Regions from separate parts of the Rahnella sp. RcJ3 genome, predicted to be linked through region 4. Evidence: predicted binding sites of a transcription regulator. Region 4 holds the regulator's gene; each other region holds the start of a gene.
What was found. The regulator PhoB, encoded in region 4, activates phosphate uptake and scavenging genes when phosphate is short. The targets are predictions, from matches to a motif close to CTGTCATAAAACTGNCNNAT.

Region 1: DXU84_RS06265 (heavy metal response regulator transcription factor) is a predicted target of PhoB. The motif match lies at 2,048-2,067, and genes of this name have one in related genera.
Region 2: pitA (inorganic phosphate transporter PitA) is a predicted target of PhoB. The motif match lies at 2,000-2,019, and genes of this name have one in related genera.
Region 3: DXU84_RS12265 (phosphoethanolamine transferase) is a predicted target of PhoB. The motif match lies at 1,855-1,874, and genes of this name have one in related genera.

The regions. Positions count from the first base shown of each region.
Region 1 is NZ_QSNX01000003.1:326,483-330,241, reverse strand. It holds gene DXU84_RS06280 (molybdopterin-dependent oxidoreductase) at 1-658, opposite strand, end outside; gene DXU84_RS06275 (cytochrome b/b6 domain-containing protein) at 651-1,292, opposite strand; gene DXU84_RS06270 (hypothetical protein) at 1,319-1,942, opposite strand; gene DXU84_RS06265 (heavy metal response regulator transcription factor) at 2,156-2,830, shown strand; gene DXU84_RS06260 (heavy metal sensor histidine kinase) at 2,823-3,759, shown strand, end outside.
Region 2 is NZ_QSNX01000024.1:11,375-15,133, reverse strand. It holds gene uspB (universal stress protein UspB) at 1-322, shown strand, start outside; gene pitA (inorganic phosphate transporter PitA) at 423-1,928, opposite strand; gene DXU84_RS21960 (NAD(P)/FAD-dependent oxidoreductase) at 2,240-3,442, shown strand; gene DXU84_RS21955 (hypothetical protein) at 3,583-3,759, opposite strand, start outside.
Region 3 is NZ_QSNX01000008.1:69,068-72,826, forward strand. It holds gene DXU84_RS12255 (DUF2891 domain-containing protein) at 1-792, shown strand, start outside; gene lpxA (acyl-ACP--UDP-N-acetylglucosamine O-acyltransferase) at 836-1,624, opposite strand; gene DXU84_RS12265 (phosphoethanolamine transferase) at 1,986-3,620, shown strand; gene DXU84_RS12270 (LysR family transcriptional regulator) at 3,656-3,759, opposite strand, start outside.
Region 4 is NZ_QSNX01000001.1:59,764-63,522, reverse strand. It holds gene phoR (phosphate regulon sensor histidine kinase PhoR) at 3-1,322, opposite strand; gene phoB (phosphate response regulator transcription factor PhoB) at 1,345-2,034, opposite strand; gene sbcD (exonuclease subunit SbcD) at 2,262-3,500, shown strand; gene sbcC (exonuclease subunit SbcC) at 3,497-3,759, shown strand, end outside.

The DNA of each region.
Region 1 (3,759 bases), on a different contig from region 4:
TGGTTGGCATCCGCAGGCGTAACGGGTAGCCGAAATCGGGGGGTAAGGGTTTGCCGCCAAAATCCAGAGCCAGAATGGTTTGCGGATGCAGTGCCGTCGCCATATCAATACTGGAATAATAGCGGTCGTCACATTTGAATCCGACATATTTGGCTGTCAGGTCCGCGCCGACGTGTTGCAGAAACGTTTTCAGCGGTACGCCTTTCCACTGGCCGATGGCGCTCCAGCCCTCAATGCAAATCAGCCGGGTGATCTGGCTTTCCTGCGGCAGGCGCTGCAATTGTTCCAGTGTCCACGGCGCTTTCTTTTGCACCAAACCGGAGACTTCCAGCCGGTAATTGGGGATGTCGATTTCCGGCACGTTGTATTCGGGGTAATACGCATTGAAACGAAACGGCGTGGTGATTTGATCGGCGCGATAGGTTTGCGCCAGTTTCTGGCCGCTGAACAGCCAGCTTTGTACCCGGTCGTTCCAGCGGGACATCGCCCACAGCACTTTATCGACCTGATCGCCGTCCTGCAGATTACAGCCGGTAAGCATCGAAACCGCGCCCAGCGTAAGGCCGGAGCGCAATAACATACGGCGTTGAATATTAACCAGTTGTTTGCGCTGATCGGGTTCAAGAATAATTTTTGGCCGCTGTGTTTTATCACTCATCGGCTCGGTCCTCCGTGCTAATTTTTTTGCCGCCGGTCAGCATCGCCACGAAGGTTTTCGGCACCAGCAGAACCATCAGTACGTGAATAATGACGAACAGCAGTACGCCGCTCATCGCAAAGAAATGCACATAACGGGCGATATCAAAACCGCCAAACAACCAGACCAGACCGCTGAACTGCGCGGGTTTCCAGATCGACAAACCCGACAGCACCAGCAGCGCGCCCAGCAACAGAACACCGCTGTACATCAGTTTTTGCACCGCGTTGTACTGACCCAGTTTGTGCGGGAGTTTGAATGTCAGTGCGCGAACGGTATCGCGCCAGACCGTATGGGGCGAAAAGGGGAAAAAGTCGCGTCTGAAATGACCGCTAAAAATGCCCCACAGCAGATAGAACAGGGCATTGGCCGCCAGCAGCCACATTACCGCCAGATGCCAGGCAATATTGCCACCCAGCCAGCCGCCGAGGGTGGTGTTCTGCGGGAAAGTGAAAGCGAAAAGCGGGTCGGCGTTATAAATCCCCCAGCCGCTCATCACCATGCCGATCATTGCCAGCAGATTGATCCAATGACAAATGCGAACCGGCCAGGAATGAATCCGGCGCTTCCGGGGCGATGAGAGCTGAGGTTTCACGCTTAATCTCCTGTTGTTCGGCCGGATTACATCGGCGGCGCGATGCCGTCTTTACCGGCAGCAATACCACGGGCAACCAGTGCACCTTTGTCATCTTTTATGGCAAACAATACGATTTTAGTGCCCGGTTTCAGCAGGCTGCGGTCGCCCGGCGCCAGCAGTACAACCGGTACGTCGTCAGGCACAATGACCGTTTTCTCGGCATCGTGATATTTCACGGTCAGGGTGCGGCCATTGCTGTTCACCAGCTTGCCGACGGTGCCGTTGGTCATGGTATTGATTTTGCCATCGGCGGATTCAAACGGATTGAAGCCTTCACCGCTGCCGCGCAGGCTGGGGGCGAATACGTGCACTTCCAGTGCTTTCAGCGTGCCATTAGCCTGCGGAACGGCGGCCGTCCCGATGAAGCTGTCCGCTTTGATATCGCTGATTTGCCCTTTGGTGACGGCATTGATCTTGGTCTGGTCGGTCAGCTTAACGTCGAGTTTTTCGCCCTGACGTGTGGTGATTTGTACCGATGAGTCATTAACTGAGTCAATGGTTCCGCGTGTAGGTTTAATCACATTATCGGCGGCAAATGCCGATGTCATCCCGCTGCACATCAGCAGGGAACCCAGTAACAGACCAGCGAGACGTGTTGGTGCATTCATGATTAATTCTCCATTTTCCAGCGTTTTTTCATTCTGTTAGATGAATCACTGAACCTGCCAGTGATGAATAACTTTCTTAAGAGTGGACGATAAACCGGTATTGGCTGATGACAAATTGATGACAAAATTGTCATCAAAGGTGTCTGACGAAACTGATAAACTTTCGGGTGAATCATTCTCTAGGTGAATGGTCATGCGGCGCTGAGGGCCTGAATGCGAATACTGGTGATTGAAGACGATGTCAGTACAGGCGATTACCTGAAAAAAGGGCTGACAGAAGCAGGTTACAGCGTAGATCTGGCGCGCAACGGTGCCGACGGCCTGTTTCTGGCGCTGGAAGAGGGTTACGACGCGGTGATCCTCGACGTCATGCTGCCGGGGCTGAACGGCTGGCAGGTGATGGAAGTCCTGCGCAAAAAGAGCGACGTGCCGGTGCTGTTTCTCACCGCCCGCGATGAAGTACAGGATCGCATTCACGGGCTGGAGCTGGGGGCTGACGATTATCTCATCAAACCGTTCTCCTTCACCGAACTGGTGTTGCGTATCCGCACCTTGCTGCGCCGCCCGGCCGCCCGTGAGCCGGATGCGTATTCGGTGGCGGATCTGAATCTTGATGTGCTGCGCCGCCGCGTGACCCGTCAGGATCAGACCATCGCACTGACCAATAAGGAATTCATGTTGCTGCAGTTGCTGATGCGCCGCGAGGGTGAGGTTCTGTCGCGCACCATGATCGCCTCGCAGGTCTGGGACATGAATTTCGACAGTGATACCAATGTAGTGGATGTCGCCATTAAGCGTCTGCGTGCCAAGGTTGACCGCAGCTTTGAGGTGAAACTGATCCATACCGTGCGTGGCATTGGTTACGTGTGCGAAGTGCGACATGAGTGATCGTCAATTGACTCACCTCCCGAAACGCGCCATGTCGCTGACGCTTCGCGCCACCTTACTTTTCGCGCTGATCGCCTCGATGGTGGTCAGTGCCGTCGGTTTCTACCTCTATTACTCGATGGATAAAGAACTGGTACGCCGCGCGGATTACCAGGTCAGCGGGCGTGTGCAGTATTTCCGTCATCTGCTTGCCAACGAATTCCCGCTGTCGCAACTCAGCCGTAATCCCGGCCTGTTTGAAAATATGCTTGGCAACGAGCGCGATATCCTGACGTTTCGCCTGTCCGGTGAGAAGCTATTGATCAACGTCAATCCGTCGCGGCTGGCATTGCCGCCGGTAGCGGCGGTGCCTGACGGCCAGCCGCTGACGCTGAATACGGTGCATCATCTCACCGCACCCGATGGTACGCCGGTACGCTTTGCCCGTGCGGCGGTACAGATTCAGGACGGGCGGACAGTTGAAATCACCGGCGCGCATTTCATGACCGAGGAGTCGCGTCTGTTGCAGACTTTCCGCTGGGAAATTATTGGCGCGGTGTTATTCGCTTATTTGCTGATTGCCGCACTGGGTTATCTGGTGATCCGCCGCGGATTGCGGCCGCTGCGCAATATGGCGCATGAAGCGGCGCAGATCCATCCGGGCAGTCTGTCTACGCGTTTGTCTTCGGAAAATGCGCCGCAGGAATTGCAGCAATTAATTTATTCTTTCAATGACATGCTGGACCGGCTCGCCGAGGGGTATCAGCGGCTGACACAATTTTCCGCCGATCTGGCGCATGAAATCCGCACCCCGGTGGGGGCGCTGATGGGGCATTGTCAGGTGGCGTTATATCAGCCCCGGACAGTGGAAGAATACGAAACGCTGCTGGCGAACAATATAGAAGAGCTGGAACGCATTTCACGTATGGTGGAAAACATTCTGTTCCTGG
Region 2 (3,759 bases), on a different contig from region 4:
TGCGCTGTTTTGGGCTTTATGTTTTGTGTGTGTAGTGAATATGCTGCGCTATTACTCTTCTTTGCGCGCATTGCTGGTGGTTCTGCGAGGGTGTGATCCGCTGCTGTATCAGTACGTTGATGGAGGAGGATTTTTTACGTCTCACGGTCAGCCCAGCAAGCAAATAAGGTTGGTACGCTATATTTATGCTCAGCGCTACGTTGAACATCACGATCCTGAGTTTATTCGCCGTTGTGAACGGGTTCGCGGTCAGTTTATCCTGACAACAGCATTGGTCGGTTTAATATTAATCAGTATGTTAGCCATGCTGATTTGGTATTAGAAACGGAAAGAAACGCGAGGGAGGATGCGTGAAAAAGGAAACAAAAAAGGCGACCTGCTGAGCAAGGTCGCCTTTTTATTTCATGCCGGTCAGACAATCATCAGATCAGCTTCAGTGCAATCCAGTACAGGACACCGGAAAGCACAATCGACACAGGCAGGGTTAAGACCCACGCCATCGCGATGTTTTTCACGGTTTTCGACTGCACACCGCCACCATCGACAATCATGGTTCCTGCGACCGCAGAAGACAGCACGTGCGTGGTGGATACCGGCATGCCGGTATAGCTGGCTACGCCGATGGAGACCGCCGCCGTGAGCTGTGCAGACAGACCCTGTGCGTAAGTCATGCCTTTCTTACCAATCTTCTCACCGATAGTGGTTGCGACACGTTTCCAGCCAATCATCGTACCCAGCGCCAGTGCCAGTGCCACAGCGATAATGATCCAGATAGGCGCGTATTCAACGGTTTGCAGAATGTCTGTTTTCAGCTCGCCGAGGAAGCGTTTGTCTGCAGGAGAGGTTTCCGGCAGCTTGGCCACTTTATCCGCAGTATCAGAAACACACATCAGCAGGCGACGCATATGGCTGCGTTCTTCCGGTGCCAGGTCGCTGTAAGACTGAAGATTGGTCAGCAGGGTTTGCGCGCGGCCGATAGCGTCAAGTGCGTGGCTGCTGTCGCAGTGGAACACTTTAGGCTCATCGGTCGGTGCGATATTGACGTCCGGTGCCGGCACTATTGGCGTCTGTGCAACCACGTGCGGCACGGCATCAACATGTTGCTGATAATACTGGCCGAGGTGTGTCACGGCGTCGCGGGTACGGGTAATGTCGTAACCGGTCGCGTTCATATTCACCACAAAACCGGCTGGCGCCACGCCAATCAGCACCAGCATGATCAGACCGATACCCTTCTGACCATCGTTAGCGCCGTGAGAGAAACTCACGCCGATAGCCGACAGAATCAGACCTGTACGTGTCCAGAATGGCGGCTTTTTCTTGCCGTCTTTCTTCTCACGTTCCGCCGGTGTCAGGTGGATACGGGCATGTTTCTTATTGCCACTCCAGTAACGGCGCAGCAGGAAAATCATGGTACCGGCGATAATCATCCCGACCAGCGGAGAGATAATCAGCGAAGCAAAAATACCAATCATTTTAGGGATGTTTAACGCATCGACCACGGAAGTGTGAGTCATTAATGCATTGGTCAGCCCTACGCCAATGATGGCGCCGATAAGGGTGTGGGAGCTGGACGCCGGCAGGCCGAAATACCAGGTACCGAGGTTCCAGATGATCGCGGCCAGTAACATAGAGAACACCATGGCAAGGCCATGAGCAGAACCCACATTGAGCAGCAAATCGGTTGGCAGTAAATGAACGATGGCATAGGCCACACTCAAACCACCGAGCAGGACGCCAAAGAAGTTAAATACCCCTGCCATCACGACCGCTAATTGCGAACGCATTGCCCGGGTATAGATGACGGTTGCCACTGCGTTGGCCGTATCATGAAAACCGTTAATGGCTTCATAGAACAGAACAAACAGTAACGCGAGAATCAATAACGAACCGGTATGAATATCCAATCCGGCAAATAGATGCAGCATAATTGTTACGCCAGTTAGTGGTCATGAACGCCGCGCATTATCTGCGAGAACAGGGGGACGGGAAAAGGAAAATATGACATTTTTTTGACTAAAAACAGTTCAATGTTTGGCTTTATTTCAATTAAGTATTTATCTATCAATATGTTATTCCTCCTTTGAACGCAGAAACATTTACTTACGACGTCCGGCAAGCAGTCTGTCTGGCTGGTTTAACAGCCCTCCGTCCCTTACAATCCGCGACTCAAAGCCCTGGTTAACAGGGCAAACCTTATCTAAAACGTAGTTGAATTTCCGGAAAAGAGAGGCCAAAAGTGGAACAGGTTGATGTGGTAGTCATTGGTGCAGGTGCGGCAGGCATGTTCTGCGCAGCACAGGCCGGACAGGGTGGCTGCCGTGTTCTGCTGCTGGATAACGGCAAAAAAACCGGGCGAAAAATTCTGATGTCAGGCGGCGGACGCTGCAATTTCACCAACCTTTATGCCGAACCCGCTGCCTATCTTTCCGAAAACCCGCATTTCTGTAAATCCGCGCTGGCGCGTTACACCCAGTGGGATTTCATCGATATGGTCAACCGTTACGGCATCGCCTGGCACGAGAAAACGCTCGGGCAGCTATTCTGCGACGACTCGGCGCAGCAAATCGTCACCATGCTCGATAAAGAATGCGAGCAGGGCAATGTCGATGTGCGCTTGCGCAGCGAGATTTCCGACGTGCAGAAAACCGAAAATGGCTTTGTTATCAAAGTGAATGGCTCAACTGTAAGCACTCACTCACTTGTTATTGCCAGCGGCGGGCTTTCCATGCCAGGGCTGGGCGCGACACCCTTCGGTTACCGTCTGGCGGAACAGTTTGGCCTGAAAGTACTGCCGACCCGCGCCGGTCTGGTGCCATTTACCCTGCACAAGCCGCTGCTCGATCACTTGCAGACGCTTTCCGGGGTGTCAGTCCCGGCGGTGCTTACTGCTGAAGACGGCACTGTCTTCCGTGAAAGCATTCTTTTTACCCATCGTGGCATGTCCGGCCCGGCCGTTTTACAGCTTTCCAGTTACTGGCAGCCTGGCGAGTTTGTGAGCGTTAACTTACTTCCTGATGTCGATCTGGCGGCGTTTCTGAATGCACAGCGTCAGGAACACCCAAATCAGAGTCTGAAAAACACGCTGGCGATGCAACTGCCGAAGCGTCTGGTCGAATGCCTGCAAACGCTGGGGCAGTTGCCGGACGTGACACTGAAACAGCTGAACGTGCCTCAGCAGGCCGAACTGGTTGAGCAACTGCAAAACTGGCAGGTACAGCCGAACGGCACCGAAGGTTACCGCACGGCGGAAGTCACACTCGGCGGCGTCGATACCAAAGAATTATCTTCAAAAACGATGGCGGCAGCGAAAGTCCCCGGCCTGTATTTCATCGGCGAAGTGGTGGATGTGACCGGCTGGCTGGGCGGATACAATTTCCAGTGGGCATGGAGCTCGGCGTGGGCATGTGCGCAGGATCTGGTGGCTGTTCGTGGCAGTTAACACTCTTCATCCCGTACCCGCCATCAGGACGTGCTGTCTGCGCGGTGAATTAAAAATCCCCCTGAAGGAGCAAGTGATCCTTCAGGGGAAAGATTAAAAAATACCCCGTGCCGCGTTACCGTATCCCCGGTAACACATTCTCAGGACAAAAAACCTTTCAAATTTTCCAGCATGTTGGTCATCATGCCGAAGGCCATATTTACGCTGTGAATGCTGTAATACAGCGTAATATCATTGCGCATCAGGTATGTTTCAAAACGCTTATCTGCCAGCACCGCCTGAACTTCCAGACTGCGATCGCGAAAATGGCGGCAGTT
Region 3 (3,759 bases), on a different contig from region 4:
CAATTACCGGAAGCTGAAAAAATCATTGCGGTGATCGGCCAGCATTTCACGCCAGAAAACGTCGCCGGTGAAATGGCCTATCTGCAACAACCGCAACATGCCGGATTTGAAAGACCGTATGGCTGGGCGTGGTTTCTGGCGCTGAGCCAGCAATTGCATGAGATGGCATTGCCGCAGGCTGCTGAATGGGCAAAAACGCTGGCGCCGATGAGCCGGTTCTTCGAAAAGAGTTTTAGTGAGTTTTTGCCCAAAGCCACCTATCCCCTGCGGGTCGGCAGCCATTTTAACACCGCGTTTGCACTGGCATTAACGCTTGATTATGCGCGCTGCGTTAAGCATCACAAACTGGCAGAACTGATCGAAGAAACGGCGCTGTGCTGGCATCTGGAAGATGTGCATTGTCAGGCGTGGGAACCAGGCGGTGATGAATTCCTGTCACCCTCCCTGATGGAGGCTGAACTGATGCGGCGCGTTCTGCCGGGCGAAGCATTTGTGACCTGGTTTGGCCGTTTCCTGCCGGATCTGGCTCACAGTCAGCCTGCCACGCTTTTCACCCCCGCCACGGTCACTGACCGCAGTGACGGTAAAATTGGCCATCTGGACGGACTGAATCTCAGCCGCGCCTGGTGTCAGCGTTCGCTGGCCTCTGCGCTGCCAGCGGACGATCCGCGTGCGGCCTTGCTGCGCCAGACGGCAGAAGCCCATCTGCACAGCGCGCTGAACCATCTTGACAGCACCTACATGGGCGAACACTGGCTGGCGACCTTTGCCCTGTTGGCACTCGAAGCCTGACAGTCCTCTTCCTCTGTTCAGCCGCAGGGTTATCGTGAAATCGTTAGCGAATAATCCCGCGCGCTGAATCAAGGAAAAATGCATTGAAGTGGCACAGTAACGGATATTCCGCGCTGAGCTGCTCAATTTCCCCCTTCACCCGTTCCACCGATTCCGGCTGGTGATAAAGCAAATCGTACAGATAGCGGATGACATTTTGCTGCGCTTTGCCGGCCCGGCAAAATTCCGTTGCCTGCTCGTTTATCCCTTTCGGCACCGCGCGATTTCCCCCCGCTATCACAAAAGGCGGCACGTCCTGCACCACACAGGTATTAGCAAGGAGATGGACGCCCGTGCCAATAATACAAAACTGATGCACCGCGCTCAGGGCATCAATCCGGGCATCACTGCCTAATGAAACATGCCCCGCCAGAGCACTGTGTTCGCCGATAAACGTGGCATTTCCTATCTGACAGTCATGGCCGACATGCACGCCCCCTTCAAACACATTCAGGTGCCCGATCCGGGTCATACCACCGCCCTGCACGGTGCCGCGATGCAGTGTCACGTGGCGGCCAATGCGGTTTCCATTGCCGATTTCCAGCCCGGTGGGTTCTCCGGCGTATTTCAAATCCTGGCTGATCTCGCCAATGGATGAGCCCATGCCAATCTGGTTATCCGTGCCAATTTTGGTATTGCCGTTGATAACGACATGAGAAGAAATGTGTGTTCCTTCGCCGATTTGCACACCGGCGGAAATAAAGCAGAAAGGCCCGATAACCACTCGCGGGCCGATAATGACACCTGGCTCTATGATACTGCTGGCCGCAATTGTGGCCGAAGATGAAATCAACACGAACATCCTTCTGACAGCCAGCAGGCAGTCAGTAGTGAATTAAACCGGACAGGCATAATCAGGGAAAGATCAAAATGAGCGGAGGGAAACGCACTCAGAGAGGTTTAAACAAGGGGAGTGTTTCGTTGAACATCCGCATCGCTACACGGCACAGCATAAGGCTTCAGGATCGAAAAGGCGGTCTCTTATATTTTTTTTATTTTCTGAACCTTTTCGGAAACGCTGCATAATGAAAATTATATGACAGGTAGATTAAGGCTTTCTTAAGCTTGGATGAATATTCTATTGGATATTCATTTCTATACGTTATGTTTCCTTCACATCAACGCTGCTACCACCACCCTGTTGGGAGTTTTCATTGCGCTCTATATTTCCGAAGATTAGCTACTTTACGCTGACTTTACTGCTGACCCTGTATTTTACCTTTATCGTTAATCTGCCGATTTTGCTGCATTTTTATCACATCTTACATGCACTGCCCGCGTACAACCTGGCTTTTGCCCTGAGCATTCCGGTTGCGCTGTTTGCCGCACTGAACTTTGTGTTCACCCCTTTCAGCTTTCGTCCATTGCTTAAGCCGTTCTTTATTATCGTGCTGCCGGTCAGTGCCCTCGCCAGTTTTGCGATGATGACCTTCCAGGTCGTATTTGATCGCGGCATGATCGAAAATATTCTCGAGACGCAATCGGCTGAAGCGTCGTCTTACCTGAATCTGAAAGTGATACTGTGGTTTGTCTTCACCGGCGTTTTGCCCGCTATTTTGCTTTTCCTGACACCGGTCAGCTATGAAAAAACGCCGTTACGCCGTCTCGGTGTCCGTCTGGTGTCGATGGTGATTTCATTGCTGGTGGTTGCCTCCATTGCCGGGATTTTTTACAAAGATTACGCCTCTGTGGGCCGTAACAACCGCACCCTGAATCTGGAAATTGTGCCGACAAACTACCTCTACAGCGCGTTCCAGTACATCAATCACCGTTACTTCACGCCGAAAATGCCGTTCCAGACTATTGGCAACGATGCAAAACTGGTGCAGCAACCGGGGCAGAAACCAAATCTGGTGTTCCTGGTGATTGGGGAAACCGCGCGGGCGCAAAATCAGTCATCTGAGGGTTACGCCAAACCGACTAATCAGTACACACAGGCTATTCCTGACGTGGTGTTCTTTAATAAAATGACGTCATGCGGCACGGCAACGGCGATTTCTGTGCCGTGCATGTTCTCGAATATGAAGCGCACCCGCTACGACGCCAACCGCGCCCGTAACAGTGAAGGCTTGCTGGATATCCTGCATAAAGCCGGTGTTTCGGTGTTCTGGAAAGACAATGATGAAGGCTGCAAAGGCGTATGCGACCGTGTGCCGAATATCACCATCGATACAAAAAAAGACGGTAAATACTGTGATGGCGATACCTGCTACGACATGGCGCTGATGCAGAATATCGATGACGACATCAAACCTGACGGCAAAAATACGCTGATTGGCTTACATCTGATCGGCAGCCACGGCCCGACGTACTACAAACGCTATCCGCAGGAATTCCGTAAGTTTATGCCTGACTGCCCGCGCAGCGATATTGAAAACTGTTCTCAGGAACAACTGGTGAATACCTACGATAATACCCTGCTTTACACGGATTACACGGTGTCGCAGGTGATTGAGAAGGCGAAGCAGTATCAGGATAAGTACAACGTGGCCGTGATTTATCTTTCTGACCATGGCGAATCGCTGGGTGAAAATGGCCTGTATTTGCACGGCACGCCTTACAGCGTGGCACCGGCGCAACAGACACACGTGCCGATGCTGTTCTGGTTATCCAGCGGTTATGTGAAAGCGCAGGGAATTGATCTGCAATGCCTGAAATCGTATGCCGTGAACAAAGACGTTTCACAGGATAACCTGTTCCACACCGTGCTGAGCGCGATGGACGTGCAAACCTCGGAACGTGATCCGCAACTGGATATTCTGGCAGCCTGTCGTACATCACAAAGGTAATCACGCCCCTGTTGAAACGGTTTGCTGCCAGAACGTTATGGCAGCAAACCGCACTCCGTCAGAATGCTTTTTGCCAGCGTGCTGACCGTTTTATCAAACCGCTCAGATTCATTATCCATCACCATATACAAAGCCGTTT
Region 4 (3,759 bases):
TTTTATCCCTTTACGCCGCTTTGGCTGGCCTGTTCCTGAGGAACAATCAACTTCGGCGCCAGCGTAAACATAAACCGGGTGCCGACGCCGACTTCACTCATGACTTCAAGTTTCGTGTGGTGATGGCTGAGCGCATGTTTGACGATTGCCAGTCCCAGTCCGCTGCCGCCGGTCTGACGTGAACGGGCTTTATCGACGCGGTAGAAACGTTCGGTCAGGCGCGGCAGGTGCTGCGGCGCAATGCCCGGTCCGTTGTCGCTGATCTGGAACTGTGCGCCATGCGGCGTTTGTTGCCAGCTGACTTCAATCCGTGTCCCCGCTGGCGTGTGGTTAACCGCGTTATACACCAGGTTCGACACCGCGCTGCGCAGTTGATCTTCATTACCAAAGACCTTCAGCTTGTCGTTTACGCGAAACACCACTTCATGCCTGCCGTTGCTTAACGTTTGCACTTCACGTTCGAGCATGCCGAGCATCACCGGAATATCGACTTTCTCGTGCAAATCAATATTCGCTGAGGCTTCGATTTTCGACAGCGTCAGCAGCTGCTTCACCAGCCCGTCCATGCGCCGCGTCTGTTCCTGCATGGTATCCAGCGCTTTAGTGCGGAAAGGCTCTTCCAGCTTGGCGTCTTCCATCATTTCCAGATACCCCTGCAATACCGTCAATGGGGTTCTCAGTTCATGACTGACGTTAGCGAAGAAGTTACGCCGTGCGCCTTCAAGCTGACGCATCTGGGTCACGTCGCGTGCCACCATCAGCAGTTGTCCTTCGGAATAAGGCATGACGCGAAACTCGACATAATGCTCATTATTGAGTTGTAAATTCAGCGCCCGGCTGAAATCGCGGGTCTGGATCCACAGCCGGAATTCCGGATAACGCAGCAGGTTGAAGATATGTTGCCCGTTATCTTCCGGCCAGCGGAAACCGAGCAAATCCTGCGCCAGTCCGTTACACCAGAAAATATTGCCATCTTCAGTGGTCAGCACCACGGCATCCGGCAGCGATTCGGCACCGCTGCGAAAACGTTTGATGAGCTGACCTAATTCCCGACGGCGACGCCGGTTGCGTATCTGCATCTGGTTCAGCCCGTAAAACAGCGGCTCCCAGCTCCAGCGCCCATTCGGTGGCGTAATGCTGCGGTCGAGCCACAGCCAGTGAGAGAGTTTAAGCTGGTTGTAATAATTCCAGCCCAGTGCCGCCATCAGCGACACCAGGAGGAGCCAGCCGAAATGGCCGACGAAGATACCGAGAATTAACGCTGGCAGGCAAAAGAGAAACAATTCACCCGCCAGTCGTTTCCATGACAAACGTTCTAGCACACAGATTCTCCGCTGTGAGGGCTCAATAACGCGTTGAAAAACGGTATCCGGTACCACGAACAGTCTGGATCATTCTGTCATGTCCACTGGTTTCCAGCGCCTTACGTAAACGACGAATATGCACGTCAACCGTGCGATCTTCCACATAAACGTTAGTGCCCCAGACGTTATTGAGCAACTGTTCGCGGCTGTATACACGTTCGGAATGGGTCATAAAGAAGTGTAATAACTTAAATTCGGTCGGCCCCATATCGAGCGCCTGCTCGTTGGCCATTACCCGGTGAGACGACGGATCCAGGCTTAACCCCTGCATGTCGATCACTTCTTCCACCGCCATTGGCGAGATGCGACGCATCACGGCTTTAATGCGGGCAACCAGTTCTTTCGGAGAAAACGGTTTAGTGATGTAATCATCGGCACCCACTTCAAGGCCGCGCACCCGATCTTCTTCTTCACCGCGTGCGGTCAGCATCATCACCGGAATTTCGCGGGTCAGTGCCTCACGTTTAAGATGCTTAATAAACTGAATACCGGAACCGCCAGGTAACATCCAGTCAAGCAGGATCAGTTCAGGGTAAGGTTCAACAAGCTGCCCAATCGCTGAATCAAAATCCTCAGCTTCTACGGCCTGATAGCCATTTTGTTCCAGTACAAAACACACCATTTCACGGATTGGAGCTTCGTCTTCAACCACCAATATACGTCTAGCCATCGTAGGTCCTGCCAATAGGTTAGCGATCTTTTATTTGATTGCGGGCGCCATTATGCGTCAGTTTTGTGACAGATTTATGAATGAAAAGAATGGTTCATTACAGTCAACTATGACAGATAATTTTCGGCCATCTTGCTGAAATTGGTCTGATTTATCGGGGACAGCTTCCCCTGCCGACGTTTATACTTTACCTCATTGTCGTCATCCAGGGTTCATACGGGAGTCTCATGCGCCTGATCCACACGTCAGACTGGCACCTCGGCCAGTACTTTTTCACTAAAAGCCGTGCAGCCGAACATCAGGCATTTTTGCGCTGGCTGACCGGTCAGGTGCAGCAACATCAGGTCGACGCCGTGATTGTCGCGGGCGATATTTTCGACACGGGATCCCCACCCAGTTATGCCCGCGAATTGTATAACCGCTTCGTGGTGGAATTACAGCAAACCGGCTGCCAGCTGGTGGTGCTGGCTGGTAACCACGATTCTGTCGCCACGCTCAATGAATCGCGCGAGCTCCTTTCCTGCCTGAATACGCGGGTGATTGCCACCGTCGGTGAAAACCTTTCTGAACAGATTTTAGTGCTCAGTCAGCGTGACGGGAAACCCGGTGCGATACTGTGCGCTATCCCGTTTTTACGCCCGCGTGATCTGCTCGCCAGCCAGGCGGGACAGTCCGGCAGCGACAAGCAACTGGCATTGCAGGAAGCCATCGCCGCGCATTATGACGCGCTCTGGCAGGCTGCGCAGGCCAGACGTGACGAACTGGGCATGCCGCTGCCTATTATTGCGACCGGCCATCTGACGACTGTCGGCGTCAGTACCTCTGATTCCGTGCGCGACATCTATATAGGTACGCTCGATGCGTTTCCGGCGCAGGCCTTTCCGCCGGTCGATTATGTGGCACTGGGTCATATTCACCGTGCACAATGCGTCGCCAAAACCGAACATATCCGTTACAGCGGCTCGCCGATTGCCCTGAGTTTTGACGAACTGAGCAAAGCTAAAAGTGTGTACTTACTTGATTTTGATGGTGCGACGCTCAACGCCATCGACACACTGGAAATCCCGGTTTTCCAGCCGATGCAGATAATCAAAGGCTCGCTGGTGGAGATTGAACAACAACTGGCACAGTTCGAAGGCGGTGATCCGGCCAAACCGGTGTGGCTCGATATTGAAGTCTCCACCCAGGATTATCTCAGCGACATCCAGCGACGCATTCAGGCGCTGACGGAAGATCTGCCGGTAGAAGTCGTGCTGTTACGCCGCAGCAAAGAACAGCGCATCAACAGTATTGAGCAGCAGGAAAAAGAAACCCTCAGCGAACTGAGCGTCAGCGACGTGTTTGAACGACGACTGGCGCTGGAACCGGCCCCTGACGAGCCGCGTCAGGCTCGGATGCGCACGTTGTTTGCGCAGGTGGTTGAACAGGTTACCAACGGTCAGAACGCGGAGGACAGCGCACAATGAAAATTCTCAGCCTGCGTTTAAAAAACCTGAACTCGCTGGAAGGCGAATGGAAAATTGATTTCACCGCCGAGCCGTTTGCCAGCAACGGATTATTCGCCATCACCGGTCCGACCGGTGCGGGGAAAACCACCCTGCTCGATGCCATTTGTCTGGCGCTTTATCATCAGACGCCACGGCTGAACATTACACCAAGCCAGAATGAACTGATGACCCGCCACACCGCAGAATCGCTGGCCGAGGTGGAGTTTGAAGTCAAAGG